Regions from separate parts of the Halobacillus sp. AWH4_228 genome, predicted to be linked through region 1. Evidence: a T-box and tRNA genes for the amino acid it is inferred to sense, from the RefSeq annotation. Region 1 holds a T-box; the other holds one or more tRNA genes.
What was found. The T-box of region 1 lies ahead of leuS (leucine--tRNA ligase). A T-box ahead of a tRNA ligase gene usually reads a tRNA of that ligase, here a tRNA-Leu.
Positions count from the first base shown of each region.

Region 2: it encodes a tRNA-Leu, which carries the amino acid that the T-box ahead of leuS (leucine--tRNA ligase) is inferred to sense. The anticodon was not compared.

Region 1 is NZ_JBSWTE010000001.1:1,324,504-1,343,522, reverse strand. Features, by position in the region: gene thpR (RNA 2',3'-cyclic phosphodiesterase) at 1-503, opposite strand, end outside; gene pepV (dipeptidase PepV) at 531-1,901, opposite strand; gene ACXADP_RS06615 (potassium channel family protein) at 1,898-2,929, opposite strand; gene ACXADP_RS06610 (DeoR family transcriptional regulator) at 3,106-3,303, shown strand; gene ACXADP_RS06605 (pseudouridine synthase) at 3,375-4,094, opposite strand; gene ACXADP_RS06600 (putative polysaccharide biosynthesis protein) at 4,107-5,714, opposite strand; gene ACXADP_RS06595 (BaiN/RdsA family NAD(P)/FAD-dependent oxidoreductase) at 5,818-7,077, shown strand; gene ACXADP_RS06590 (hypothetical protein) at 7,404-7,673, opposite strand; gene ACXADP_RS06585 (iron-containing alcohol dehydrogenase) at 8,050-9,216, opposite strand; rRNA gene rrf (5S ribosomal RNA) at 9,452-9,565, opposite strand; rRNA gene ACXADP_RS06575 (23S ribosomal RNA) at 9,767-12,683, opposite strand; rRNA gene ACXADP_RS06570 (16S ribosomal RNA) at 12,854-14,418, opposite strand; gene ACXADP_RS06565 (rhodanese-like domain-containing protein) at 14,790-15,122, opposite strand; gene ACXADP_RS06560 (rhodanese-like domain-containing protein) at 15,145-15,456, opposite strand; gene leuS (leucine--tRNA ligase) at 15,596-18,010, opposite strand; T-box leader at 18,064-18,282, opposite strand; gene mnmM (tRNA 5-(aminomethyl)-2-thiouridylate-methyltransferase MnmM) at 18,299-18,964, shown strand; gene ACXADP_RS06545 (tetraprenyl-beta-curcumene synthase family protein) at 18,981-19,019, opposite strand, start outside.
Region 2 is NZ_JBSWTE010000001.1:3,706,187-3,717,539, reverse strand. Features, by position in the region: gene ACXADP_RS19155 (RsbT co-antagonist protein RsbRA) at 1-412, shown strand, start outside; gene ACXADP_RS19150 (STAS domain-containing protein) at 418-774, shown strand; gene ACXADP_RS19145 (anti-sigma regulatory factor) at 777-1,178, shown strand; gene ACXADP_RS19140 (SpoIIE family protein phosphatase) at 1,193-2,203, shown strand; gene ACXADP_RS19135 (STAS domain-containing protein) at 2,266-2,592, shown strand; gene rsbW (anti-sigma B factor RsbW) at 2,595-3,071, shown strand; gene sigB (RNA polymerase sigma factor SigB) at 3,043-3,822, shown strand; gene ACXADP_RS19120 (SpoIIE family protein phosphatase) at 3,822-4,418, shown strand; gene ACXADP_RS19115 (Tex family protein) at 4,548-6,719, shown strand; gene cmpA (cortex morphogenetic protein CmpA) at 6,754-6,864, opposite strand; gene ACXADP_RS19105 (SprT family protein) at 6,939-7,391, shown strand; tRNA gene ACXADP_RS19100 (tRNA-Asn) at 7,566-7,640, shown strand; tRNA gene ACXADP_RS19095 (tRNA-Ser) at 7,645-7,735, shown strand; tRNA gene ACXADP_RS19090 (tRNA-Glu) at 7,746-7,817, shown strand; tRNA gene ACXADP_RS19085 (tRNA-Asp) at 7,838-7,914, shown strand; tRNA gene ACXADP_RS19080 (tRNA-Gln) at 7,922-7,996, shown strand; tRNA gene ACXADP_RS19075 (tRNA-Lys) at 8,104-8,179, shown strand; tRNA gene ACXADP_RS19070 (tRNA-Leu) at 8,187-8,268, shown strand; tRNA gene ACXADP_RS19065 (tRNA-Leu) at 8,308-8,395, shown strand; tRNA gene ACXADP_RS19060 (tRNA-Arg) at 8,483-8,559, shown strand; tRNA gene ACXADP_RS19055 (tRNA-Pro) at 8,566-8,642, shown strand; tRNA gene ACXADP_RS19050 (tRNA-Gly) at 8,666-8,739, shown strand; tRNA gene ACXADP_RS19045 (tRNA-Ile) at 8,757-8,833, shown strand; rRNA gene ACXADP_RS19040 (16S ribosomal RNA) at 8,947-10,511, shown strand; rRNA gene ACXADP_RS19035 (23S ribosomal RNA) at 10,682-11,353, shown strand, end outside.

The DNA of each region.
Region 1 (19,019 bases):
GGGTGGATCCTGAATAACGTTATTTGGTCCACAACCATCGGGAACTTCTGTTGAAATACAGCAGGAACGTTACTTAACGAGAGCGGTGACTGTCCTTCCGCCTGTTTTTTTGCCAGTGTAATATGAGGGTGAAACTTCCTTCTTTCCCGACTCCATCCGGATGCAGCTGCTGCTTCCTCTGTCTGTTGGTACAGCTTCTCCAGCCCCGGGGCTTTTTCCACTTCAGCGAGGAAGACCCGCGGGGACTGCGGGTTGCCGAAACCACCGGCGGGTCCGATAGTGATGGAAAAAGCATCCGGCATCTCCTGCTGGTGGAGCATTGTAATCAACTTGTTTATTTTTTCATCGGATGCCGGCCCCAGAAACTTTAGGGTTATGTGAAAGTCTGAGGGATGGGTCCAAACATTGTACCGCATATGTTCCCTCAGTTCCTGCTGCCATAGAAGAAGATGATCTGCTGCTTGTTCTGTCTTCAAGCCGATAAAATAATGAGGGTCGCTCATGATCCCGCCTCCGTTTCCATCGTCCTTTTATTTTGTCAGCCGGTACAGGCTTTTCGCATAAATTTCCATGGCTTTTACCATATCCTTCAACCTGACATGTTCATCAGACTGATGTGCAGTATCCGGACTGTCGGCAAACATCGCCCCGAAAGCGACTCCGGTGGTCAAAGAACGGGCATAAGTGGCTCCTCCAATGGACAAAGCTTCTGCCTGGCCGCCGATGGCTTCGTTATAGACGGACAACAGCGTCTGTACTAAAGGATCCTCTTTCTCAACGTAGAGAGACGCCAGATGATCGTAAATCTCCACCGTTCCTCCATTTGTTTCCAGCGCGGTGTGCAATTGTTCCATCACTTGCTCTGCGTCCGCCGTTACAGGATAGCGGAGGTTCAGCCCGACTCTCCATTCTTCCTTTGTCTTTTCCAAAGAGCCCAGATTTGATGTTAATGGTCCGGATACGTCATCAGAACTGTTCAAACCGAGACCTCTGCCGTCCGTATCTGTAAAGCAGGCAAGCAGCTGTGAAACAAGCTGACGGTCGATTTTAGGAAGCGGAAGAGAGAAGAGAAAGCCCAAAAGGTCTATCAGCGCGTTTTTCCCTGTTTCCGGACGGCTTGCATGAGCCGCTTTCCCTTTGAACACAATTTGGACAGCCTTCTCTTTCTCCTCCAGGTATGCATCTGTTTGATGTTCGTTCATGTAGGCATCAAAAGCCGAGCGAACGGACCCTGTCAATTCGACTACGGCCTCATCCGGAACCATATTCAACGGTCCTCCCCCTTTCACCCGTAAGAGGCGGACGTCACCTTCCCCGTCCGCTGCAGCAGGATACGAAGCATAAGCATCAAGCAGCCCTTTTTCAGCATGAATCACCGGAAAAGAAGCGTCTGGCGTGAAGCCGGCCACAGGCATGGGCTCCTTTTTAAAATAATGGCTGATCCCCTGCCAGTCCCGCTCTTCATCTGTACCGAGGATAAGCCGTATTCTCTTCTTAGGCTGAAATCCTTGGTCCTTCAGCATTTTCATGGCCATATAGGCAGCCATCACAGGTCCTTTATCATCCTGGGCTCCGCGTCCGTACAGGTTATTATCCCTTACAGCAGCTTCAAAGGGCGGGGATGTCCATCCTTCTCCCGCAGGAACAACATCAAGATGGCCGAGCACCCCGATGATTTCGTCTCCTTCTCCAAATTCGATGTGTCCAGCAAAGTCGTCGATGTTCTTTGTTACAAACCCGTCTTTCTCTCCAAGCGCAAGCATATGGGATAAGGCCTGCTGTATGGCAGGTCCAAATGGTGTATCCTCGTCTTTCTCATAAACACTTGGAATGCTGATCAGTTCACCAGCATGAGTAAGGAAGGAATCCAAATACGCTTTACTTAATGTTTTAAAATTCATGATTGTCCTCCTTTAGAAAGAATGGCGTCATACGTGGCTTTATCACAAACAGCATAAAGTTCTGCATTCTCAGGAATCGGCTCATCCAGCTTTCGATTAATCGCCAGATCATTCCGGTCTGCGATAAGAGTGGCTCCTTCAGATAGAAGATTTTGAAAGGCATCCTTGTAAGTACGCCACTCCGGACGGGTCGGAATGTAAAAGAGGTCCTCTCCTACAGAACGCTTCAGAAGCTGTCCATAAATTCCAGAAACCCCTTTTCTGAATGCTGCCCGGACTGCCAAAGAGGAAATCGTTTCACTGGAGACGATAAATTCATCCACCTGGGCATGCTTAAAGTTCTTGATGTGTTTTTCCTCCATCACTTCAACGATCGTATGGACACCCGGAGCCAGATTTTCAACGGATGAAGCAATCAGAAGTGTTTTTCCATCAATCATCTGATTGCTGGTCATCTGATCATCAGCAAAAATCAGTACAGCTTTCGCTTTGGTTATATTGGCTTTTTCCAATGTGTTTTGATCTCCCGCATCTCCTTTTATGTAATGAATGTTTTCTGAAAGCATAGGAGCTTCCGGGAGCTGATCGATCAATACGATTTCACAGTCTTCATGCGTATCCAGCATTTCCTTCACAGCAAATTCTGTTTTCTGTGACCAGCCGATAATCACAAAATGGCCTTGATCTTTATACACGATATCACCTTCCAGACGTTTTTTTCTATAAATGGCCAGACTATCAACGACCTTACCAATCACAATTCCAATCAGACCGATTCCGAAGATATATAAAAACATGGCTATCAGGCGCCCACCAGCACTGGCAGGAGAGTAATCCCCGTAACCTACTGTGGTTACCGTTGTCATGACCCACCAGAACCCATCGAATAGTGTCGGGAAGGTATCATTCTCCACGATAACGATCAAAATACTGGATAGAAGCAGCAGGGCTATGCTTGCTAAGAAAAGGACAAGATTGTTGACCTTTACCATTTTTAAAAGAATTTTCCTGAAAAAGTACAATTTCATACCTCCGATCTTTAATAATCTGTAAATAAGGTGAATAATCTGTAAATTGAGAGGATTATAGTAGCACGATACCTTTCATTATTGTAGAATGAAACCAACTTCAGAGATTCACTGGCACCACAAGTTCCATATAATGACGATTAAGGAGTGGTTTTTTGAATCATCCATCATCACGTATGCTCACCCGGATCAAAGCTGTCTACCTTTACATTAGAGAAAAAGGGACAGTCTCGACAAATGAGTTAGCAGATGAGTTTGGTATCACTGATCGCACAATGCAGAGGGACTTAAGCATATTGGAATACAATGGACTCGTCGCCAGTCCACACCGTGGAAGGTGGTCAATCACTGAAAAGAGGGTTAAAATCTCATAATTGAATCATTATCTCTTCTTATATAGATGACACCCGGTCGTGGACCGGGTGTTTTTTTCTTATTCTCGAACTTAGAGGTTTGTTATATTCATCAAATACTCCAGTTCCTCATCCGTCAGCTCACGGTATTCTCCAAGCTCCAGCTCTTCATCAAGAACCAGTTCCCCCATTTTAATCCGCTGCAGGTATACAACCTTCTTTCCTACAGCTTCGAACATCCGCTTTACCTGATGGAATTTGCCTTCGGTAATCGTCAGTTCGATTTCCGAAAATTCATCAGAAGAAAGAATGACCAGCTCCCCCGGTTTCGTATGATAGCCGTCATCCAGCGTGACCCCTGAAGCGAATTTTTCCACATCGCTCTCAGTGACTTTCCCTTCTATACGGGCAAAGTAGGTTTTTCCCACGTCTTTTTTCGGAGAAGTCAGCCGGTGGTTCAGCTGACCGTCGTTCGTGATCAGGAGCAGGCCTTCTGTATCCTTATCGAGTCTCCCGACAGGAAACGGTTCAAAGACGATATCCTCCGGCTGGAGAATATCGATCACTGTTGTCTCATGCGGATCTTCGGTAGCGGATATTAAATCCCCCGGCTTGTTCATCATTAGATAGATAAATTCCCGGTACTCCACTTCGTCGCCCATAACCGTCACTAAGTCTTCCTTGGGATCCACATGGGTTTTCGGGCTTTTTTCCGGTTCGCCGTTGATGCGGACATGGCCGCTCTTCAAAAGGCCTTTCACCTCTTTACGAGTTCCATAGCCCATATTGGCAAGCAGTTTATCAATTCTCAATCCTATTCCTCCTTAGCTGCGCTTCAAAAACTTATCCAGCACACGGACTCTTCCGCCCAGTACATGTTCAAGCAGTGTCGTCTTGTAGGCCGTCCACAAGTAGACGATTCCGCCGGCCCCTATACTGATGATCAATACGATCAAAGCATCCAGACGGTTTTCAGTGGGTTCAAATACAAAACCGAGCAGCCATTTGACTAGAAGTACCGTTACGGCCATGACTGCTGTCAGAATGACGACAAGCAGCGTACGCTTCAGCAGCTGCTTATAAGAAAAGTCGATGGTCGTAAAAATACGCCAGAAGTTCAGGCTGACAGCTGCAGCCACACCGATACCTGTCGCTAAAATCGCGCCTTTGGCGCCAAGCATCTGGATAAGCCACCAATTTAAGCTGAGCTTCAGCAGGATTCCTGTTCCGAGACTGACAACAGCGAAATTTTGTTTATTCACCCCTTGAAGAATCGAAGAAGTGACCGTATATAAGGCCAGGAACAGCCCTACTGGTGCATACCACCTGAGAAGATCTCCGCGGTATTCTATCTCATCCACGCCATAAAACGTTCCATACGCTTCCCACGCAACGACAGATAAGCCGGCGACAGCAGGAATGATCAGCAGCGCGACAATCTGGAGGGCCTGGTTGATCTGTTTGTTCAAACGGTCCATCTCATTTTTCGTAAACGCCTGTGTAATCGCAGGCAGCAGCGCCAGGGATAAACCAAGGCCGAGCGTAACCGGAATCATAATCAATTTATGACTTAGAAAATTTATGATGGAAAAAGCATTGTTATATTCAGCGCCTGAGGCCTTAATCGCTTTTTCCAAAGTAAACTGGTCGACCAGCTGGTATAAAGGCGTAGCAATCCCGACCAGAATGAAAGGACCGGCATAGGTGAACAATTCCTTGAACATTTCCTTATTGGACAATCCGTACGTATATTCCTGAGCCTGAATTTGATTTTCCAGGAAAGGTTTACGCTTTCTCCAATACACGTACAGAACGATACAGGAAGCAATTCCTCCGATAAAAGCGGCAAACGTTGCAAAACCGACCGCCTGATGGACAGGGCCGCCCAGCACCTGGACAATAACAAAAGCAGAAGCCAGAAGAAAAACAATCCGGACAATTTGTTCAACGACCTGTGATACGGCCGTAGGGGCCATAGACTCATGTCCCTGGAAGAAGCCTCGTGTAATACTCATCGGCGGTATTACGAGCAAGGCGAAACTGACCATCTGAATGACCATCGTCGCATGACCAAGGCGGTCAGAATCCGAGCCGATTGTCCATATGGCTACCTGTTCAGCTGAGAAGTACAGCATTAAAAACGCGATGACTCCTGTGATGGACATCAGGGTCATCCCCGCTTTCAGCATCCGCTGACCGGTCTCGTAATCACCAAGCGAGTTGTATTTGGACACAAACTTGGAAACAGCGACAGGAACACCCATGCTCGATAAGCTGAGCAGAATGCTGTAGGGAACATAAGCAATGGAAAATAGGTCGGTCCCGTCTGTTCCCACCATATTTTCAAACGGAACCGTATAAATCATTCCCAGGAACTTGGATAGGAAAGTTCCTGCAGTCAATAACAAGGTACCTTTAAGTATTTTTGACATAATTCGCTTTTCACCTTCAATTTTATTGTAGAATCGACCTCATCTATTTTATCATAGATAGAGGATAAACAAGGAACGATGAGATAAGAAAGGGACGACATTTATGAATTACCATGTAACCGTCATCGGCGGAGGGCCTTCAGGGCTTATGGCAGCCATCGCTGCTGCTGAACAGGGTGTAAGTACGCTCTTGATTGAAAAAGGAAAAAAGCTGGGCACCAAGCTTGCCATCTCCGGAGGCGGGCGCTGCAATGTTACGAACCGCCTTCCAGAAGAGGAAGTCATCAAGCATGTACCAGGAAACGGAAAGTTCCTATACAGTCCATTTTCTGTTTTTAACAATTACGATATCATTGACTTCTTTGAGGGGCTTGGAGTCGCGCTCAAAGAAGAAGACCACGGCCGGATGTTTCCGGTCAGTAATAAGGCGAAGGATGTTGTCCAGGCCCTTCTGAACCGGATGGATGAATTGAATATCGAAGTAAGAAAAGAAACGCCTGTGGATGCCATTCATTACGGAGAAAACGAACACGAGATCATTTTGAAGTCCAAAGAGAAGATACAAACGAATGCTGTAGTCATTGCGGCCGGCGGGAAAGCTGTCCCGCATACCGGATCTACCGGAGATGGCTATGCATGGGCGAAGAAAGCAGGACATACGATTACAAAGCTGTTTCCGACAGAAGTGCCTCTGCTGTCAAACGACACTGTAATTAAACAAAAGACTCTTCAGGGACTTTCTCTGCGGGGTGTGAACGTATCGGTATTAAATCCGAAAGGCAGAAAGATCATCACCCACCGGATGGATATGCTGTTCACTCACTTCGGTCTTTCCGGGCCTGCTGTTTTACGCTGCTCTCAATATGTCGTGAAAGAGCTGATGAAAGGCCACTCACCTGTGCAGGTGGAGATTGATGCTCTTCCTGACCAGCATGAACAATCCCTGCACGATGAGCTTCAGAAAACGATGAAAGACCAGCCCAAAAAAGCTTTTCGGAATGTAGTCAAGGGGATGGTTCCTGAACGTCTGCTCGACTATGTTCTGGATCAGTCCGAAATCGATCGTGAGGATAAAGCGGCGAACTTGTCCAATCAGCAGCTCCACCAATTCGTTCAACTGCTGAAACACTTTACCGTTCACGTACACGATTCCCAGCCGATCGAAAAAGCTTTCGTAACAGGTGGCGGTGTTTCTATCAAGGAAATCGTCCCGAATACCATGCAGTCGAAATTCATGCCGGGACTTTATTTCTGTGGAGAAGTTCTGGACATTCACGGATATACCGGCGGATACAATATTACCTCAGCAATGGTCACCGGCCGTGTAGCGGGCATGCACGCAGCATGGGAAGCGATGGCATGACAAAAAAGTCGAGAAAGGGTCAGCCCTTTCTCGACTTTCTTTGTTTATATTCTGTTTCCCGGCCAAGCTCACGGTTGATCAACAGCTGCATTTCCTCACGGTTCTCCGGCATGATAACCGGATCCTCCTCATGCCAATCCACCATATAAATAATATAGAAACGCCGTATCCTTCTGAAATATACGGTTGAATGTGGAAACGTATCGAAATATCCGCGGACCATTTTCCTACGTGAATAACTCCATCTCGTCAGTTGTATGATGATCACCCCGAACATATATTCTCATCATCAGTATAACGAGGAATCTATGAAAATTCAACCGGAATTACCAAATAAAAACCAGTCCTAAAAACGAGAATAAGAGACTGCTGAAGAGGTAAAGATATCCATAGGCCTGCAGCCGGTCCCACCTGTTCGTCAAACCGAAAACACCTGCAATAGCCAGCCATACGATCATAGCCACAAAAATCATGTGCTGGATTTCTCCAATATCTTCTTTCAGAGAAACAAGATAAAACCCAAGAGGGAGAAGCAGCAGAAGAACGGCATACTTCCAATTCCAAAATGTATTGCGTTTTCTTTCAAATTGAACCATTTCAAACGCTCCTTCATTCCTTATGTATACATCTTCCCGCCTATATTTTACCACACTTTAATAGATTCATGGATGGATCATATCCCTATCCAATAGTCTCTGTTATTGCTTGGTGTTGTTATTTAACATGTGAGCTCCTATCCCCCCTTTCTGTCATGGGATTTGTAGGAGGCGACCGGGAATGACTCCCTTTCCGTAGGGTACCGTGAGCCGCGGAAAGCGGACGGTTTTCCCTGCCATCCCATGCTCTGAGTAAACAACGGACCCCTAATTCCAGACGGAAACGATTTAGTAATCGTTTAAAATATCAACAACCGACTTTAACAGAGCTATTCAATAAAAAACACCCGGTCAGGAACCGGGTGTTTTTCATGAATTAAAAGTCTACATCTTTACCATAGTAAGCAGCGATGAACAATTGTTTCATCTGCTCTACAGAAGTTTCACGAGGGTTCGTTCCAGTACATGGATCTTCTACAGCATTGGCAGCCATTTGATCGACATGTTCTTTAAACAACTCTTCTTCTACACCAAAGTCTTTCAGTGTATTTGGTACATCCATCTCTTTATTCAGATTGCGTACCCATTCAATCAGACGATCTACGAGTTCTTCATCTGTCTGTCCGGAAAGGCCGATCCGGCGGGCAAGAGCTGCATAGCGGTCTTCCACTACACTGCGGTTGAATTGAATGACATATGGAAGATAAATCGCGTTCGCACAGCCGTGTGGAACACCAAAGGTCGGTCCACTCTTATGCGCCAGGCTGTGAACGTTCCCGAGAACAGCATTTGCAAAAGCCATGCCTGCCATCGCTTGAGCGTAATGAACTTTTTCACGGGAATCCTGGTTGTCTTTGTAAGAAGCCAGGAGATGCTGATCCAATGTCTCCAACGCCTCAATGGACAAAGCGTCAGTGAAGGTCGTCCTCGGTTTCGCCACATAAGCTTCAATGCTGTGTGTTACAGCATCCATACCACTATAGGCGGTCACGTGCTTCGGCATCGATTCAACCATAACCGGGTCAATGACAGCAAGGTCTGGTGTCAGGTCAAAATCAGCCAGCGGATATTTCACCCCTGTTTCTGATTCTGTAATGACAGAGAGGTTGGAAATCTCTGACGCTGTACCACTTGTTGTCGGGATTCCGATAAATTTCGCTTTCCCTCTTAGAGCCGGCAGATTAAATGGCTCCATTGCGTCCTGGAAGCTGAGTTCCGGGTGTTCATAGAAAATCCAGAAGGCTTTGGCAGCATCCATTGGGGACCCGCCTCCGATACCAATGATCCAGTCCGGCTCATAGTTTTTCACTTCTTCCAGATGATTGTTAACTAAGTCCGTAGACGGCTCTTCTGTAATACCTTCAATGACTTTCGTTTCTATATCCGCTTTAGACAAATGTTGTTTAATCGTATCCAGATTTCCATTTTCTTTTACTGAGCCTCCGCCAATAACAAGGAGTGCCCGCTTACCTTTGATCTCCTGAAGGATTTCAAGAGCATTTTCACCAAAGTATATATCGCGTGGAATTGTAAATCGATTCATGTTCAATACCTCCAAACTAGATTTGAACTCACAGAGGGAACATAACCGTTTACCTGCTATGTTAAACACAGCAGCAGGCTTATGGAACAAATTCGTGACCAAAGACTCGGTTTCCCCACTGTAAAACCAGTCCTTTAGACACGCTTCTTTATTTCTTCATAAGAGAACAGCAATCTATAAATCATCATTAGAAAACATAAAAAACCCTTCAGGATAATCCTGAAGGGTTCGTGTGACGTGGCAGCGTCCTACTCTCACGGGGGTAAACCCGACTACCATCGGCGCTGAAGAGCTTAACTACTGTGTTCGGCATGGGAACAGGTGTGACCTCTCCGCCTTCACCACCACATCAATATAAAGTTTGAGGTAAACCCTCAAAACCAGATAAGGAAACAACTATTGATTAAAACACGATTCACGAAGTTCAGTCCGGCTGCAGCTCCTAAATCCTCGCTGTTCTAAGCAAACATTCTTCAAGACTGAAAAACACAGTCTTTACGAATGTTTGCTTAGCCAGTCGGATTTGACCAGTCGCTTTCGCCTTCTTCATATAGATAAGTCATCGATCCATTAGTATCCGTCAGCTCCACGTGTCACCACGCTTCCACCTCGGACCTATCAACCTCATCGTCTCTGAGGGATCTTATCTGCTCGAAGCAGAGGGAAATCTCATCTCAAGGGGGGCTTCATGCTTAGATGCTTTCAGCACTTATCCCGACCACACGTAGCTACCCAGCGATGCTCCTGGCGGAACAACTGGTACACCAGCGGTGTGTCCATCCCGGTCCTCTCGTACTAAGGACAGCTCCTTTCAAATTTCCAACGCCCACGACGGATAGGGACCGAACTGTCTCACGACGTTCTGAACCCAGCTCGCGTACCGCTTTAATGGGCGAACAGCCCAACCCTTGGGACCGACTACAGCCCCAGGATGCGATGAGCCGACATCGAGGTGCCAAACCTCCCCGTCGATGTGGACTCTTGGGGGAGATAAGCCTGTTATCCCCGGGGTAGCTTTTATCCGTTGAGCGACGGCCCTTCCATACGGTACCGCCGGATCACTAAGCCCGACTTTCGTCCCTGCTCGACTTGTAGGTCTCGCAGTCAAGCTCCCTTGTGCCTTTACACTCTGCGAATGATTTCCAACCATTCTGAGGGAACCTTTGGGCGCCTCCGTTACTCTTTAGGAGGCGACCGCCCCAGTCAAACTGCCCACCTGACACTGTCTCCGGACCGGATTACGGTCCTGGGTTAGAATGTCCGTACAGCAAGGGTAGTATCCCACCAGCGCCTCCACCGAAGCTGGCGCTCCGGTTTCCAAGGCTCCTACCTATCCTGTACAAGCTGTACCAACATTCAATATCAGGCTGCAGTAAAGCTCCACGGGGTCTTTCCGTCCTGTCGCGGGTAATGTGCATCTTCACACATAGTATAATTTCACCGGGTCTCTCGTTGAGACAGTGCCCAAGTCGTTGCACCTTTCGTGCGGGTCGGAACTTACCCGACAAGGAATTTCGCTACCTTAGGACCGTTATAGTTACGGCCGCCGTTTACTGGGGCTTCGGTTCAACGCTTCGCATAAGCTAACGCATCCCCTTAACCTTCCAGCACCGGGCAGGTGTCAGCCCCTATACTTCGCCTTACGGCTTCGCAGAGACCTGTGTTTTTGGTAAACAGTCGCTTGGGCCTTTTCACTGCGGCTCCTCGGCAGAGGAGCACCCCTTCTCCCGAAGTTACGGAGTCATTTTGCCGAGTTCCTTAACGAGAGTTCTCCCGCTCACCTTAGGATACTCTCCTCGCCTACCTGTGTCGGTTTGCGGTACGGGCACCTCTTTCCTCATTAGAGGCTTTTCTTGGCAGTGTGAAATCAGGAGCTTCGGTACTATAGTTCCCTCCCCATCACAGCTTGACGTTGCCGGACGGATTTGCCTATTCCGACCGTCTCACTGCTTGGACGTGCACATCCAATGGCACGCTCTCCTTATCCTCCTGCGTCCCCCCGTCATTCAAACGGAAAGGAGGTGGTACAGGAATATCAACCTGTTGTCCATCGCCTACGCCTTTCGGCCTCGGCTTAGGTCCCGACTAACCCTGAGAGGACGAGCCTTCCTCAGGAAACCTTAGGCATTCGGTGAAAGAGATTCTCACTCTTTTTTCGCTACTCATACCGGCATTCTCACTTCTAAGCGCTCCACCAGTCCTTACGGTCTGACTTCGCAGCACTTAGAACGCTCTCCTACCACTGATCATAAGATCAATCCGCAGCTTCGGTGGTGTGTTTAGCCCCGGTACATTTTCGGCGCAGAGTCACTCGACCAGTGAGCTATTACGCACTCTTTGAATGATGGCTGCTTCTAAGCCAACATCCTGGTTGTCTAAGCAACTCCACATCCTTTTCCACTTAACACACACTTTGGGACCTTAGCTGGCGGTCTGGGCTGTTTCCCTCTCGACCATGAACCTTATCACCCACGGTCTGACTCCCAGAACAAAGTCTATGGCATTCGGAGTTTGACTGAATTCGGTAACCCGATAGGGGCCCCTCGTCCAATCAGTGCTCTACCTCCATGACTTTCTATTCTGAGGCTAGCCCTAAAGCTATTTCGGAGAGAACCAGCTATCTCCGTGTTCGATTGGCATTTCACCCCTACCCACACCTCATCCCCGTAATTTTCAACTTACGTGGGTTCGGGCCTCCAGTCAGTGTTACCTGACCTTCACCCTGGACATGGGTAGATCACACGGTTTCGGGTCTACGACCGCATACTCACTCGCCCTGTTCAGACTCGCTTTCGCTGCGGCTCCGCTTCTGCTGCTTAACCTCGCATACGGTCGTAACTCGCCGGTTCATTCTACAAAAGGCACGCCGTCACCCATTAACGGGCTCCGACTACTTGTAGGCACACGGTTTCAGGTTCTATTTCACTCCCCTTCCGGGGTGCTTTTCACCTTTCCCTCACGGTACTGGTTCACTATCGGTTACTAGGGAGTATTTAGCCTTGGGAGATGGTCCTCCCGGATTCCGACGGAATTCCTCGTGTTCCGCCGTACTCAGGATCCACTCCGGAGAGAGGAAGATTTCGACTACAGGGCTGTTACCCTCTTCGGCTGATCTTTCCAGATCGATTCGTCTATCTTCCTCCTTGATAACTCCAAAGGAGTGTCCTACAACCCCAGAAAGCAAGCTTTCTGGTTTGGGCTGATTCCGTTTCGCTCGCCGCTACTTGGGAAATCGCGTTTGCTTTCTCTTCCTCCGGGTACTTAGATGTTTCAGTTCCCCGGGTCTGCCTTCCTATACCTATGTATTCAGTATAGGATACTGTCCCATTACGAACAGTGGGTTTCCCCATTCGGAAATCTCCGGGTCAAAGCCTGCTTACGGCTCGCCGGAGCATATCGGTGTTAGTCCCGTCCTTCATCGGCTCCTAGTACCAAGGCATCCACCGTGCGCCCTTATTCACTTAACTATCTTCGTGAAAAGACGTTTATATAAATCAATTAGATGTCTTGTCATCATGATCTCATCGCTAGATGAGTCATAATTCCTTATCCAGTTTTCAAGGTTCACAAATTTGAAAGATGCTTTGATCTCTCAAAACTGAACAACCAACACAGTACGTTTCCGTAATATCCTTAGAAAGGAGGTGATCCAGCCGCACCTTCCGATACGGCTACCTTGTTACGACTTCACCCCAATCATTGGCCCCACCTTCGGCGGCTGGCTCCAAAAAGGTTACCTCACCGACTTCGGGTGTTGCCAACTCTCGTGGTGTGACGGGCGGTGTGTACAAGGCCCGGGAACGTATTCACCGCGGCATGCTGATCCGCGATTACTAGCGATTCCGGCTTCATGCAGGCGAGTTGCAGCCTGCAATCCGAACTGAGAATGGTTTTATGGGATTTGCTACACCTCGCGGCTTCGCTGCCCTTTGTACCATCCATTGTAGCACGTGTGTAGCCCAGGTCATAAGGGGCATGATGATTTGACGTCATCCCCGCCTTCCTCCGGTTTGTCACCGGCAGTCACCTTAGAGTGCCCAACTGAATGCTGGCAACTAAGATTAGGGGTTGCGCTCGTTGCGGGACTTAACCCAACATCTCACGACACGAGCTGACGACAACCATGCACCACCTGTCACTTGGTCCCCGAAGGGAAATCCCTATCTCTAGGGAGGTCCAAGGATGTCAAGACCTGGTAAGGTTCTTCGCGTTGCTTCGAATTAAACCACATGCTCCACCGCTTGTGCGGGCCCCCGTCAATTCCTTTGAGTTTCAGCCTTGCGGCCGTACTCCCCAGGCGGAGTGCTTAATGCGTTAACTTCAGCACTAAGGGGTGGAAGCCCCCTAACACCTAGCACTCATCGTTTACGGCGTGGACTACCAGGGTATCTAATCCTGTTTGCTACCCACGCTTTCGCACCTCAGCGTCAGAAACAGACCAGAGAGTCGCCTTCGCCACTGGTGTTCCTCCACATATCTACGCATTTCACCGCTACACGTGGAATTCCACTCTCCTCTTCTGTCCTCAAGTTCCCCAGTTTCCAATGACCCTCCACGGTTGAGCCGTGGGCTTTCACATCAGACTTAAGGAACCGCCTGCGCGCGCTTTACGCCCAATAATTCCGGACAACGCTTGCCCCCTACGTATTACCGCGGCTGCTGGCACGTAGTTAGCCGGGGCTTCCTCGTCAGGTACCGTCAAGGTACCGCTCTATTCGCACGGTACTTGTTCTTCCCTGACAACAGAACTTTACGATCCGAAGACCTTCATCGTTCACGCGGCGTTGCTCCGTCAGACTTTCGTCCATTGCGGAAGATTCCCTACTGCTGCCTCCCGTAGGAGTCTGGGCCGTGTCTCAGTCCCAGTGTGGCCGATCACCCTCTCAGGTCGGCTACGCATCGTTGCCTTGGTGAGCCGTTACCTCACCAACTAGCTAATGCGCCGCGGGCCCATCTGTAAGTGATAGCGAGAAGCCATCTTTCAACTTATCTTCATGCGAAGAAAAGTATTACCCGGCATTAGCCCCGGTTTCCCGGGGTTATTCCGATCTTACAGGCAGGTTGCCCACGTGTTACTCACCCGTCCGCCGCTCGTTCCACGAGCTTCACCCCGAAGGGATCCACTCGCTTCCCGCGCTCGACTTGCATGTATTAGGCACGCCGCCAGCGTTCGTCCTGAGCCAGGATCAAACTCTCCATAAAAGTAGTTTGACTTGCTCATCTGCACACCGAATGTGCTTGTTTCAAATTTCTTCATTAAAGAAGAAACGTTTTGACGTACTGGTTGGTTCGTTCAGTTTTCAAAGATCAAATACTGCCTATCCGACAGTAATCAAATTCTAGCATAACTACTCTTATTTCGTCAATAGCATTTACTAGATTTTGTTGATTTTTTTACGTTGCTGCTAGTTTCTCTGAAGCAACGTTTACTATATTACATGTTATACACCGTTACGTCAATAGAATGATAGATATCTTTATCAACTTTTTATATTCAACTATTATCATGGTTTTCCTGTATGGATATGATCCCGACAGTTAAAAAAATGAGTCTCTTCTAGTGTCGAAGAGACTCATTCAGGCTGCAAGTAATAGACGGCCTTTCCTTTTTTCTTTCTGATCATACGTGCGGCCATCCGTGCGGCCCGTTTATTGTCGGAAATGACCAGGATATCTTTTGTGCAGTCAAATCGTTCCTTTAAAGCCCGGGACAAATAATTTAACGGAATGTTCTCAGCTCCAGGATAAGGGGAACGGTGGGCGATGATGTAATCCCTGATATCAATCACACAGACGTTATCCTCTGAATAAGACTGTTCGAAATAAGACTTCAGAGATGATCTCCGTTTATAGTAGAACAGGGTGGTCAGGAATATTATTATGGCCGATCCATATACGAATTCCATTGTTCTCACAACCCTTTCAGGATTAAAAGACGAGTTCTCCGTCCCATTTCAACATGCCGCCTTCCATATTCGATACATTGGAGAAGCCTTTTTCCTTCATAAATTCTGATGCGTTCATGCTTCTGCGGCCGGAGCGGCAGACCATCACATAGGATTCATCTTTTGGAAGCTGATCTACGGACTGCGGGATGTCGCTTAGTTTAATGTGTCTGGCCCCAGGAATCATACCTTGAGCCACTTCATCATCTTCCCTGACATCTATGACTTTAATATCTTCATTATTGTTCAGTTTGTTTTCGACTTCTTGTGGTGTTATTTCTTTAATTTGGTTCACGATAACCCCTCCAATTGTATTGATCCATGTTCATTTTAATCCATCATATTTCAAAGTCAAGACATCTGTTCAAGAGGTGGTTTCCTACATAAAAAGAGCGCCACAGGCATTTTACCCAGCGGCACTCTTTCTAAAACAATCAGTTGGCTACAATATTCACAAGTTTCCCAGGCACTGCAATGACTTTACGCACTGTTTTTCCGTTCAACCACTCCTGAACGTCCTCATTTTCCAGCGCCTGCTTTTCAAGATCCTCTTTGGAGGCCTCCGCAGGTACCATCATTTTCGCTCTTACTTTACCCATGACCTGAACGACAATCTCTACTTCATCTTCGACAAGTTTGGATTCATCGAAAGAAGGCCAGGGCTGATAAGTAATGGTTTCCTCATGTCCAAGCTTTTCCCATAGTTCTTCTGCAATGTGAGGAGCAACAGGGGAAAGCAGCTGGACGAATCCTTCAGCATAGGCTTTAGGAATCGTATCGGCCTTATAGGCTTCATTAATGAACACCATCATCTGTGAAATGCCTGTATTGAAACGCAGTTCCTCAAAGTTTTCCGTCACTTTTTTCACTGTCTCATGGTAGACCTTCTCTAAAGAATGGCCGGATTGTTCCGGTTGAATAGAACTTGTCAGCTCACCGTCCGGCATGAACAATCTCCATACACGATCAAGGAAGCGACGGGCACCGTCAAGACCGTTTGTCGACCAGGCAATAGATGCTTCCAATGGTCCCATGAACATTTCATAAAGGCGCAGTGTATCCGCCCCGTGTGAATAGACGATATCATCAGGGTTCACAACGTTCCCTTTGGATTTACTCATTTTCTCGTTATTCTCTCCAAGAATCATCCCCTGGTTGAACAGTTTTTGGAACGGTTCTTTTGTTGGGACAACACCTGCATCATATAGAACCTTGTGCCAGAAACGAGCATAAAGAAGGTGAAGAACGGCATGTTCAGCCCCACCGATGTATACGTCGACAGGAAGCCACTTCTTCAAGGCTTCATAATCTGCAAATGTTTCTGAATTGGTCGGATCAATATAACGAAGGTAATACCAGCAGCTTCCTGCCCACTGCGGCATAGTATTTGTTTCTCTGCGGCCCTTCATCCCTGTTTCAGGATCCACAACGTTTACCCAGTCATCAATATTAGCCAGCGGGGATTCCCCGGTCCCCGACGGTTTGATTTCTGTTGTTTTCGGCAGTTCAATAGGAAGATCCGCTTCTTTTACCGGTGTGATGGATCCGTCTTCCCAGTGGATGACAGGGATCGGCTCACCCCAGTAACGCTGGCGGCTGAACAACCAGTCACGCAGGCGGTATGTCGTCTGCTTCTTACCACGGCCGTTTTCCTCAAGCCATTGAATGGCTTTTTGAATGGCTTCTTCTTTTTGAAGGCCATCAAGGAAGTCGGAATTGATGTGAGGTCCATCTTCTGTATAAGCCGCTTCCTCTACATTCCCGCCTTCAACGACGGGGATGATAGGAAGACCGAAAGCCTGGGCGAATTCATAATCCCGCTCATCATGAGCCGGTACCGCCATGATTGCTCCGCTTCCATAGCTCATAAGTACGTAGTCAGCCACCCATACCGGAAGTTTTTCACCATTGATCGGGTTGACGGCATAGGCTCCGGTAAATACTCCGGTTTTATCCTTCGCTAGATCTGTCCGCTCAAGGTCGCTCTTGTTTTTCGCTTTTTCAATATAAGCGGCTGCCGCTTCTTTTTGTTCCCCTGTCACGATTTCATCGACTAATGGGTGCTCAGGGGCAAGAACAGCGTAAGTAGCCCCGAACAATGTGTCCGGACGCGTTGTAAATACATCAAAGGTAAGCTCTGTACCGTCCAGGGCAAAGGTGACTTCCGCCCCTTCGGATTTACCGATCCAGTTGCGCTGCATATCTTTAATACTTTCCGGCCAGTCCAGCTCTTCCAGATCATCCAGAAGACGATCCGCATATGCCGTGATTTTGAGCATCCATTGTTTCATCGGCCGGCGCTCAACAGGGTGACCTCCGCGCTCACTCTTTCCATCAATGACTTCTTCATTGGCCAGAACCGTACCCAGCGCAGGGCACCAGTTTACAGCGACTTCATCGATATACGCGAGCCCTTTTTCATAAAGCTTCAGGAAGATCCACTGTGTCCACTTGTAGTAATCCGGGTCCGTCGTATTGACTTCACGGTCCCAGTCATAGGAAAAACCCAGCTCCTGGATTTGACGACGGAAGTTATCAATATTCTGCTTTGTGAATTCTTCCGGATCATTTCCTGTATCCAGTGCATACTGTTCTGCCGGAAGACCAAAGGCATCCCAGCCGATCGGATGAAGAACTTCATATCCCTGCATCCGCTTCATACGGGAAAGGATATCTGTTGCTGTGTAACCTTCCGGGTGTCCCACGTGCAGACCTGCTCCGGACGGATACGGGAACATATCCAATGCGTAAAATTTCTGTTTGTCTGATTGACTGTCTGTTTTGAACGTTTTTTCGTTCAACCAGTGATTCTGCCACTTTTTCTCTATCGTTTTATGATCAAAAGCCACTTCATTTCCTCCTTTATCTCTCTCGAAAAAAATATAAAAAAGCCCCTCATCCCAAATGGGACGAGAGGCTTGATTCCCGCGGTACCACCCAAATTAACACAACTTATGTGTTCAACTCGACATCTGTAACGGCGATGAAACCGGCAGAAACTACTTTACGTTCACTTCTGCGACATCCAAGGCGAGTTCAGGACAATTAAGGACAGCTTTCACCAGCCGCTGCCTCTCTGGTACTTAATCAGAACCTTACTACTCCTTTTCCACGTCATCATATATATTCGTATCTTAATGAAAGGGCAGACCTTTGTCAAGCGCTTCTCTGTTCACCCCTGCCATTCATGCTACAATAGAATGGAATCTATTGTTTGGAGGCACAGCATGATTTTAAATAAAATACTGGACCAGGCTCACGCTCTTATGAAAAAGGCCGTCCATGAAGGCGGCGCTGTCATTGACGGGACGTGCGGCAACGGTCACGACACCTTATTCTTATCCAACCTCGTCGGCAACGATGGTCACGTCTACGCTTTTGACATCCAGGAACAGGCCGTCGAAAACACCAGGGCACGTTTGAAAGAGCACGAAGTACTGGAAAGGGCCACGGTCATTCATGACTCTCATACCCACATTGAGGAGCACCTGCAGGAGGAGCATAAAGGCATGATCCAGGCGGCTATCTATAATCTAGGATACCTGCCTGGCAGTGATAAACGCATCATCACAAAACCGAATGACACCATTACATCCATCGAAAACGTTTTGAAATCGTTAAAGAAAGGCGGCCTTGTCGTCCTTGTTGTCTATCACGGACACCCGGGAGGAAAAGAGGAAAAGGAAGCCGTCCTCCGTTATGTCTCCTCACTGGATCATAAGGACTATGAAGTTCTTAACTACAGCTTCATTAACAAGGATCGGACCCCTCCCTTTATTATCGCCATCGAGAAAAACGTATAAAACAAGCCTGGCAGTTTTAACTTCTGCCAGGCTTTAATTTATGGTACATTTTCGT
Region 2 (11,353 bases), 2.4 Mb from region 1:
GATACCGGTGATGGATAACATTACGATCATGCCTCTGATCGGTACGATTGATACGGAAAGAGCTAAGCTGATCATGGAAAACCTGCTTGATGGAGTGATTAAACACAATGCAGAGGTCGTGCTGATCGATATCACGGGTGTGCCGGTTGTCGATACAATGGTCGCGCATCACATCATCCAGGCGGCAGAAGCGGTCCGTCTAATCGGTTCACGCTGTATCCTTGTCGGTATCCGTCCCGAAATTGCGCAGACGATCGTCAACCTCGGTATCGACCTTGGAAAGTTCCCGACGAAGAGTTCCCTTCGTAAAGGCTTCCAATCAGCTCTTGAGCTGACAAACCGCCGGATTGAGGACACGCGTTCCAATGACCAGGATATTGAAAAACTGATTGATTCGCTAGATGGGGAGTGAAACAAATGAGGATACCTATATTAAAGCTTCATAATTACCTGCTTATTTCCATCCAGATCGATCTTGATGATCAAACGGCTATCCAGTTCCAGGAAGACCTGTTGAAAAAAATCCATGAAAGTGGAGCTACAGGTGTCGTCATTGACCTGACCTCTGTCGACATTATTGATTCGTTTATTGCTAAAGTACTCGGCGATGTCGTGACGATGTCAGATTTGATGGGGGCAAAAGTAGTGCTGACGGGAATTCAGCCTGCGGTAGCCATGACGCTGATTGATTTGGGCATTCATATGCAGGATGTTCCTACAGCATTAGATCTAGAACAAGGATTGATTAAACTTCGCCAGGAATTGGAGGAGTGAGTATGGATTTTCAATCCTGTGTAAACATACAAAAGGAGTGGGACATTGTCGGAGCAAGGCAGCTGGGCCGTGACATCTCTAGAAAAATCGGCTTCGGCACCGTTGACCAGGCAAGAATCGCCACTGCCATCTCGGAATTAGCGAGAAACATTTATTTATATGCAGGGACCGGAAAAGTCTGTTTTGAAACGGTTGAGGATATGAACAAAAAAGGCATCCGGATCGTTGCCATGGACGAAGGACCTGGGATTCAGGACATCAGTCAGGTCATGGAGGACGGCTTTACGACTTCCGGGGGACTTGGTGCAGGACTTCCAGGTGTAAAGCGGCTGATGGACGAGTTCGATATTATCTCCCATGTAGGGGAAGGTACGGAAATCAAGGTTGTGAAATGGCTCCGTTAGAGGAGGTATAAACGATGAGTACATTGAAACTCGACTTGGAGAATTACAAAGAGCTGCTGCAGGAGTATATTACTACGAAAGATGAGCAGGCTCTGTATCAGGCAGAGCAGTTCAGTAAATACTCGATGCAGCAGAATATATCACCAGAAGAAATTATTAACGTGCATATTCAATCATTACAGGAAATATACCCGGATATGCCGGAATATATACAGACATCGATGAATTTCCTTTTGGAAACCATGATTTCCTATGGTCTCGCCTATCAGGAGTATCAAACGCTGCGTGAAAAGCAGCTGGAGCTGAAATCCGAAATTTCGGTTGCGGCCAATATGCAGAAAACACTGTTGTCTACGGTGAAGCCGGACATTGATGAGCTGGACGTCGGGGCGCTCAGTGTACCGGCGAAACAGATGAACGGTGACTATCACCACTTTGTCCACGACAACAAAGGCGGCCTGGGTATTGCGGTGGCTGACGTCATCGGAAAAGGCGTGCCGGCCGCTTTATGCATGTCCATGATCAAATATTCCATGGACAGCTTCTCTGAGATGCAGACTGATCCAAGTGTCATTCTGGGCAGCTTGAACCGGGTTGTGGAACGCAATGTGGATGCAAGCATGTTCATTACGATGTTCTATGGCTTGTATAATAACAACAATCATACGTTTACTTATGCTTCTGCCGGTCATGAGCCGGGCTTTTATTATCATAAGGATAAGGACGAATTTGAAGAAATCGATGCTCCGGGCCTTGTTCTCGGTGTATCTCCTGAAATCACCTACACCCAGTATGAGAAACAGGTGGAAAAAGGCGATATGATCGTCCTTTTGACCGATGGTGTGACAGAATGCCGGACGGGGGACCGTTTTATCGAGCAGGAAGAAGTGCTGCACGTTATCAAGCAGTATTCTCATCTGCCGGCACAGGGCATCGTCGACCAGGTGTACAAGCACTTTGAACGCCTGCAGGACTTCCACCTGCGTGATGATTTCACGTTGATCATTCTCAGAAGGAATGTTTAACGTTTTATCGATCCGGGTATTGGCTATTTAGGTTACTTTTCAGCAACACGGGAGGGATATTTATGAATTTATCGATAGATGTAACAAAGAATGACGGCGTGGCGAACGTGATGCTCGGCGGTGAAGTCGATGCATTCACGGCACCTCAGCTTAAAGAGACGCTTCTTCCATTGACGAAGGAACAGGATGTCGTTGAAGTGAACCTTCAAGACGTGAATTATATGGATTCCACAGGACTGGGTGTCTTTATCAGTGCCTTGAAAGCGACGAAAGAACATGACAGCACGCTCCGTCTCGTTCATATGCAGGACCGTGTCTACCGTCTGTTCAAGATTACCGGCCTGACTGAAATTATGAACATCGATTCTACAGTGCAAGGTGGAATGTAATGATGGAACCATTTGATTTTGTTGAAGTGAAGGTGCCTGCAAAAGCGGAATATATCGGAGTCGTGCGTTTGAGCACGTCCGGGATTGCCAACCGCATGGGCTTTTCCTATGAAGATATTGAAGATTTGAAAGTGGCGATTTCAGAAGCGATCACCAACGCCGTCAAACATGCCTACAAAGAAACGGGTGAAGGAGAAATCACCATCGGTTTCGGCGTGTATCAGGACAGGCTCGAGGTGATGGTGGCCGATCACGGCGGAAGCTTCAATCTTGGTGAAGTGAAAGAAGACATCGGACCTTATAAGCAGGACGGTGATATTGAAGAGCTCCGCGAAGGCGGATTTGGCCTGTTTTTGATTGATGCCTTAATGGATAAAGTCGAAATCAACAGTAAATATGGAGTGATTGTATTAATGACGAAATACCTCCATGAAACCGGGGTGGGTCATAATGGCGACCAGATCACAACACCACAATGAGGAAATTTACGAATGGATTGCCTACTTACAGGAGAATCCAAAAGATGAGGCTGTACAGGAGAAAGTGGTCCTTGTTTATAAGGACCTTGTAGAGTCCATCGCCCGTAAATATTCGAAAAACAGTACGATCCATGAAGATCTCGTTCAGGTCGGAATGCTCGGCCTGCTGGCAGCGATCCGCAGGTATGATAAGGATTTCGGAAAATCATTCGAATCGTTCGCGATCCCGACCATCATCGGTGAGATTAAACGCTTCATCCGGGATAAGACATGGAGTGTGCACGTACCACGCCGGATTAAGGAACTTGGGCCGAAGATAAAGAAAGCGGCTGAAGAGCTGACGAATATCCAGCAGCGTTCCCCGTCTGTCCTCGAGATTGCTGAATACCTGGAAGTCTCTGAAGAGGATGTACTGGAAACGATGGAAATGGGTAAAAGCTACAAAGCCCTGTCCGTGGACCGTAAAATCGAAGCGGATTCAGATGGAAGTACTGTAACCATTCTCGATCTTATCGGGAATCAGGATGAAGGATACTCCAATATCGATCAGCGGATGCTGCTCGAAAAGGTGCTGCCGATCTTGAGTGAACGGGAACAGGAGATTCTTCAATGCACGTATTTTGAAAACATGAGTCAGAAAGATACAGGTGAGCGGCTGGGCATTTCCCAGATGCACGTATCCCGGCTGCAAAGGCGGGCGCTGCGTAAATTGAGGGAAGCTCTCCAGTCGGAATCGGTTGAGGTGTTCTAGTGGAAAAGGGGAACGAACAGGTGGAGTTATCTGTCTTCCAGAAAGCTAAAAAAGGAAATTATTACTGTGGCGACAGTTATTTTTACCGTGAAACAGATGATGCGTTCCTTTGTGCACTGGCTGATGGCCTCGGCAGTGGAGAGATGGCCAGGGAGTCTTCGAAAGCTGTGATGGAAATCATAGAAGATCATCCTTCTCTTTCTGTAGAGGCGCTTGTAAAAAAATGCAATGAAGTACTGGTCGGCAAACGCGGGGTGGTGCTCGGTATTTTGAAAATCGATTACCATGCGATGACTTATTCGTATTCCTCCATCGGGAATATTGGAGTCATTACTGTAGACCCTGACGGTACACGCCACCGGAATATCCCGCTGGCGGGTTATTTATCCGGGTATTCGAAGTCACTGCGGGTTACTCACGGAAATATCCAGAAAGGGATGATTTTTTTGATGTTCTCTGATGGAGTGAACGACCGCCGCCTGTCTTCAAAGCTCACACATGTACGAAACGCGGAAGAGATTACGTCCTTGTACAAAAATCTGTACGGACAGAACCGCGATGATGATACAACGCTGATCGCGATAGTTTACCATTAAAAATCCTTATTCTTCGGTGTGAATCCGGGAATAAGGATTTTTTAATTCGTTGAACCATCCTGGAACAACGAGGTAAACGCTTCGTTGTTTTGTTACAATAAGAGGGACGTCATTGAAGGAGGTCTTTTTTTGAGTGATTGGAAAAACAGTCCGGAGCTGATTCAGTCAGTAGCCGGACAGATGAAGCTGAAAGAAGGAATTATCCAGCAGGTGATTCAACTGCTGAACGAAGGGAACACCGTCCCGTTCATCGCCCGTTATCGTAAGGAGATGACCGGTGGTCTTGATGAAGTTCAAATTAAAACCATTGAAGATCAGTGGAATTATGCCGTCAACCTTGCTGAGCGTAAAGAGGAAGTCGTTCGCTTGATCGATGAGCAGGGGAAACTAACGGATGAATTGAAAGCCGACATAGAAAAAGCAGAAAAACTCCAAAAGGTGGAGGATCTTTACCGTCCTTACAAGCAAAAAAGGAGGACGCGTGCCACAGTGGCGAAAGAAAAGGGGCTTGAACCTCTGGCCCTTAAAGTATGGGCGCAGGAATCTTTCGGCTTTGAAGCAGAGGCGCAGACGTACATTTCCGAAGAACAGGAGCTGCCGGCTGTTGAAGACGTGCGTGCAGGTGTGAATGACATTCTGGCGGAATGGATATCAGAGGACGCAGCATTCAGGGAAAGAATTCGTAAGCAGACGCATGAGAAAGGCACCATCGCTTCTTCAGAGAAGGACAAGGCCAAGGATGAAAAAGGTGTCTTTGAGATGTACTACGACTACCAGGAGCCCGTCCGTTCCATCGCCTCCCACCGTGTGCTGGCCATGAACCGTGGGGAGAAGGAAGGGATCATCAAGGTTTCTGTCCAACCGCCTGAGGACAGTATTACGCAGTATCTGGAAAAAGAAGTCGTGAAGCGGGGAACAGGCGGAGAACTCAGAGGAATCCTGACAGACGCGATCCAGGACAGCTACAAACGACTCATTCAACCTTCTGTGGAAAGAGAGATCCGCAATTCTCTTTCCGAAGTGGCTGAGGAGCAGGCGATTGATGTGTTTTCGAGCAACCTGCGAAGCCTCCTGCTACAGCCTCCGCTTAAAGGCAAGGTTGTACTTGGAGTTGATCCGGCATACCGTACGGGCTGTAAGCTTGCGGTTATCGATGAAACAGGAAAAGTGCTCGATATCGGAGTCATTTATCCAACCGCACCTAAAAAAGATACCAAAGGCGCAGAAAAGAAACTCCTGTCATTGATGGAACAGTACAACATGGAGCTCATCGCCATTGGAAATGGAACCGCCTCTCGAGAAACAGAGCAGTTCATTAGTGATATGATCCAGAAGCACAGTTGGAAAGCTTCCTATATGATTGTGAACGAAGCGGGAGCCAGTGTGTATTCAGCATCCAAGCTGGCCAGGGAAGAGTTCCCGGATTTTCAAGTCGAAGAAAGAAGCGCGGTATCGATTGCCCGCCGAATCCAGGATCCACTCGCGGAACTGGTGAAAATCGATCCTAAATCCATCGGCGTCGGGCAGTATCAGCATGATGTTACCCAGAAGAAATTGAACGAGTCCCTGACGTTTGTTGTAGAAACGGCCGTCAACCAAGTCGGAGTAAACGTGAATACAGCCTCTGCTTCCCTGCTTCAATATGTATCCGGCTTGAGTAAAACGGTGGCTAATAACATCGTGAAGAAGCGGGAGGAACTCGGGAAGTTTACGAAACGCAGAGAATTGAAGGACATTCCAAGGCTCGGAGCGAAAACGTTCGAACAGAGTATCGGATTTCTCCGGGTACTGGACGGAGAAGAACCGCTCGACCGTACGTCGATCCACCCGGAAAGTTATCAGGCGACAAGGAAGCTGCTTCAGAATCTTGGATTTACAAGTAAGGACCTCGGGGATGGACAATTGGGTGAAAAGCTGAAGCAGATGGACTTGAATGCCGCTTCGGAAGAATTCGGCATTGGTACGCTGACGCTGACAGATATTCAAAAGGCATTGATCCAGCCGGGCCGTGACCCACGTGACGATCTTCCTAAGCCACTGCTCAAGACGAACGTCCTTTCCATGGAGGATTTGGAAGAGGGAATGGAACTGGAAGGAACCGTTCGTAACGTGGTTGATTTCGGTGCGTTCGTCGATATCGGAGTAAAACAGGACGGGCTTGTCCATATATCCAAACTGGCTGACAAATTCGTCAAACATCCGATGGACATGGTCTCTGTTGGAGATGTTGTAACAGTATGGGTGGACAAGGTGGATGTCCAGAAGCAGAGGATTGCTTTGACCATGATTCCTCAATCGTAAAGGGATACCTGGGAGCTGCGGCTTCCGGGTATTTCTATTTATAGAGGTGCTGATAATAGTACCAGCACTGATTAAGCAGCTTGATCTGATACTTATCTTTATTGAAGAAAGCACGCTCCATCTGTACTTGCAGCCAGGAAGGCATGACGGACAGCTCCTTTCTGTTCCTCTTTTTAAATACGTATGATACAGTATGCACAGAACAGGGGAGGTGTGCTTGTGCAGTCTTTGACACAACAACAGCTGGAAGCATGGACGGACCAATTATCCAAAAAACATTTTGACAAACCATTTGTGGATGATGTATACTTCAATTCTCGTCTTCGAACGACAGGCGGGCGGTACATTCCTTCAAAAAGAACCATTGAAATCAATCCGAAGTATGTTGTAGAATTGGATGGTGCTGAATTAGAAGGGATTATCAAACATGAACTCTGCCACTATCACCTTCATATAGAAGGGAAAGGCTTTGGACATGGTGATCCTGAATTCAAAGATCTTTTACATAAAACAGACTCTCCGAGATTCTGCGCGCAGCTGCCTTCTGAAAAGAAGAAAGGGTTCCACCATTATGAGTGTGTCCAGTGCGGTCAGACTTATCAGCGGAAGAGGAAGGTGGATACGAAAAAGTATCACTGCGGAAAATGTAAAGGCCGTTTAAAAAAGAAGTAAAAATTGTGTTGACGAACGACTTCTCACATGTTAAATTAAATAAGCCTTAACAAAACAACCCAAAAAAACGTAAGAAACTACAATTTTTCACGAAAAAGGGTTTGACATTGCAGGCAGGATGTTATAAGATATTAAACGTCGCCGATAAACGAGCGGCACGAAATGAGACATTATTCCAACGTAGCTCAGTGGTAGAGCAATCGGCTGTTAACCGATCGGTCGTAGGTTCGAATCCTACCGTTGGAGCCATTACGGAGAAGTACTCAAGTGGCTGAAGAGGCGCCCCTGCTAAGGGTGTAGGTCGCGTAAGCGGCGCGAGGGTTCAAATCCCTCCTTCTCCGCCATTTTCTTAATGGCCCGTTGGTCAAGTGGTTAAGACACCGCCCTTTCACGGCGGTATCACGGGTTCGAATCCCGTACGGGTCACTTTGCATCACCCTTTAAGGGGTCCGGTAGTTCAGTTGGTTAGAATGCCTGCCTGTCACGCAGGAGGTCGCGGGTTCGAGTCCCGTCCGGACCGCCATTATCTTTGGGCCATAGCCAAGCGGTAAGGCAACGGTTTTTGGTACCGTCATGCGCTGGTTCGAATCCAGCTGGCCCAGCCATTTTTTCTTCGAAAAAGGGTTGACAACATTATCAATAAGATGTATGATGGTTCTTGTGCTTTTAAAAAGAACAAATCATTTTCAAGTGTAATAGATTCCTTTCTTTAGAGCCATTAGCTCAGCTGGTAGAGCATCTGACTTTTAATCAGAGGGTCGAAGGTTCGAATCCTTCATGGCTCACCATTTATTTGCGGGTGTGGTGGAATTGGCAGACACGCTAGATTTAGGATCTAGTGCTTCACGGCGTGGGGGTTCAAGTCCCTCCACCCGCACTTTAATTACCATGATCAGCATTCCATTATAATAATGCTGCGGTCGTGGCGGAATCGGCAGACGCGCTAGGTTGAGGGCCTAGTGGGAGTTAATCCCGTGGAGGTTCAAGTCCTCTCGACCGCACCAACTAATTTCTTTAAAAAAGTTGTTGCAATCGACACGGAAACGTGTTAAGATAGAAAAGTCGCTTTCAACGCAAAGCTATTATAAAATGCGCCCGTAGCTCAATTGGATAGAGCGTCTGACTACGGATCAGAAGGTTAGGGGTTCGACTCCTCTCGGGCGCGCCATTTTAACGGGAAGTAGCTCAGCTTGGTAGAGCACTTGGTTTGGGACCAAGGGGTCGCAGGTTCGAATCCTGTCTTCCCGACCATCGAGAAATACAACATGATATATGCGGGTGTAGTTTAGTGGTAAAACCTCAGCCTTCCAAGCTGATGATGAGGGTTCGATTCCCTTCACCCGCTCCATTATTCAATCACCATTGGGGCCTGTAGCTCAGTTGGTTAGAGCGCACGCCTGATAAGCGTGAGGTCGGTGGTTCAAGTCCACTCAGGCCCACCATTACTTGATCTTTGAAAACTGAACGAACCAACCAGTACGTCAAAACATTTCTTCTTTAATGAAGGAATTTGAAACAAGCACATTCGGTGTGCAGATGAGCAAGTCAAACTACTTTTATGGAGAGTTTGATCCTGGCTCAGGACGAACGCTGGCGGCGTGCCTAATACATGCAAGTCGAGCGCGGGAAGCGAGTGGATCCCTTCGGGGTGAAACTCGTGGAACGAGCGGCGGACGGGTGAGTAACACGTGGGCAACCTGCCTGTAAGATCGGAATAACCCCGGGAAACCGGGGCTAATGCCGGGTAATACTTTTCTTCGCATGAAGATGAGTTGAAAGATGGCTTCTCGCTATCACTTACAGATGGGCCCGCGGCGCATTAGCTAGTTGGTGAGGTAACGGCTCACCAAGGCAACGATGCGTAGCCGACCTGAGAGGGTGATCGGCCACACTGGGACTGAGACACGGCCCAGACTCCTACGGGAGGCAGCAGTAGGGAATCTTCCGCAATGGACGAAAGTCTGACGGAGCAACGCCGCGTGAACGATGAAGGTCTTCGGATCGTAAAGTTCTGTTGTCAGGGAAGAACAAGTACCGTGCGAATAGAGCGGTACCTTGACGGTACCTGACGAGGAAGCCCCGGCTAACTACGTGCCAGCAGCCGCGGTAATACGTAGGGGGCAAGCGTTGTCCGGAATTATTGGGCGTAAAGCGCGCGCAGGCGGTTCCTTAAGTCTGATGTGAAAGCCCACGGCTCAACCGTGGAGGGTCATTGGAAACTGGGGAACTTGAGGACAGAAGAGGAGAGTGGAATTCCACGTGTAGCGGTGAAATGCGTAGATATGTGGAGGAACACCAGTGGCGAAGGCGACTCTCTGGTCTGTTTCTGACGCTGAGGTGCGAAAGCGTGGGTAGCAAACAGGATTAGATACCCTGGTAGTCCACGCCGTAAACGATGAGTGCTAGGTGTTAGGGGGCTTCCACCCCTTAGTGCTGAAGTTAACGCATTAAGCACTCCGCCTGGGGAGTACGGCCGCAAGGCTGAAACTCAAAGGAATTGACGGGGGCCCGCACAAGCGGTGGAGCATGTGGTTTAATTCGAAGCAACGCGAAGAACCTTACCAGGTCTTGACATCCTTGGACCTCCCTAGAGATAGGGATTTCCCTTCGGGGACCAAGTGACAGGTGGTGCATGGTTGTCGTCAGCTCGTGTCGTGAGATGTTGGGTTAAGTCCCGCAACGAGCGCAACCCCTAATCTTAGTTGCCAGCATTCAGTTGGGCACTCTAAGGTGACTGCCGGTGACAAACCGGAGGAAGGCGGGGATGACGTCAAATCATCATGCCCCTTATGACCTGGGCTACACACGTGCTACAATGGATGGTACAAAGGGCAGCGAAGCCGCGAGGTGTAGCAAATCCCATAAAACCATTCTCAGTTCGGATTGCAGGCTGCAACTCGCCTGCATGAAGCCGGAATCGCTAGTAATCGCGGATCAGCATGCCGCGGTGAATACGTTCCCGGGCCTTGTACACACCGCCCGTCACACCACGAGAGTTGGCAACACCCGAAGTCGGTGAGGTAACCTTTTTGGAGCCAGCCGCCGAAGGTGGGGCCAATGATTGGGGTGAAGTCGTAACAAGGTAGCCGTATCGGAAGGTGCGGCTGGATCACCTCCTTTCTAAGGATATTACGGAAACGTACTGTGTTGGTTGTTCAGTTTTGAGAGATCAAAGCATCTTTCAAATTTGTGAACCTTGAAAACTGGATAAGGAATTATGACTCATCTAGCGATGAGATCATGATGACAAGACATCTAATTGATATATATAAACGTCTTTTCACGAAGATAGTTAAGTGAATAAGGGCGCACGGTGGATGCCTTGGTACTAGGAGCCGATGAAGGACGGGACTAACACCGATATGCTCCGGCGAGCCGTAAGCAGGCTTTGACCCGGAGATTTCCGAATGGGGAAACCCACTGTTCGTAATGGGACAGTATCCTATACTGAATACATAGGTATAGGAAGGCAGACCCGGGGAACTGAAACATCTAAGTACCCGGAGGAAGAGAAAGCAAACGCGATTTCCCAAGTAGCGGCGAGCGAAACGGAATCAGCCCAAACCAGAAAGCTTGCTTTCTGGGGTTGTAGGACACTCCTTTGGAGTTATCAAGGAGGAAGATAGACGAATCGATCTGGAAAGATCAGCCGAAGAGGGTAACAGCCCTGTAGTCGAAATCTTCCTCTCTCCGGAGTGGATCCTGAGTACGGCGGAACACGAGGAATTCCGTCGGAATCCGGGAGGACCATCTCCCAAGGCTAAATACTCCCTAGTAACCGATAGTGAACCAGTACCGTGAGGGAAAGGTGAAAAGCACCCCGGAAGGGGAGTGAAATAGAACCTGAAACCGTGTGCCTACAAGTAGTCGGAGCCCGTTAATGGGTGACGGCGTGCCTTTTGTAGAATGAACCGGCGAGTTACGACCGTATGCGAGGTTAAGCAGCAGAAGCGGAGCCGCAG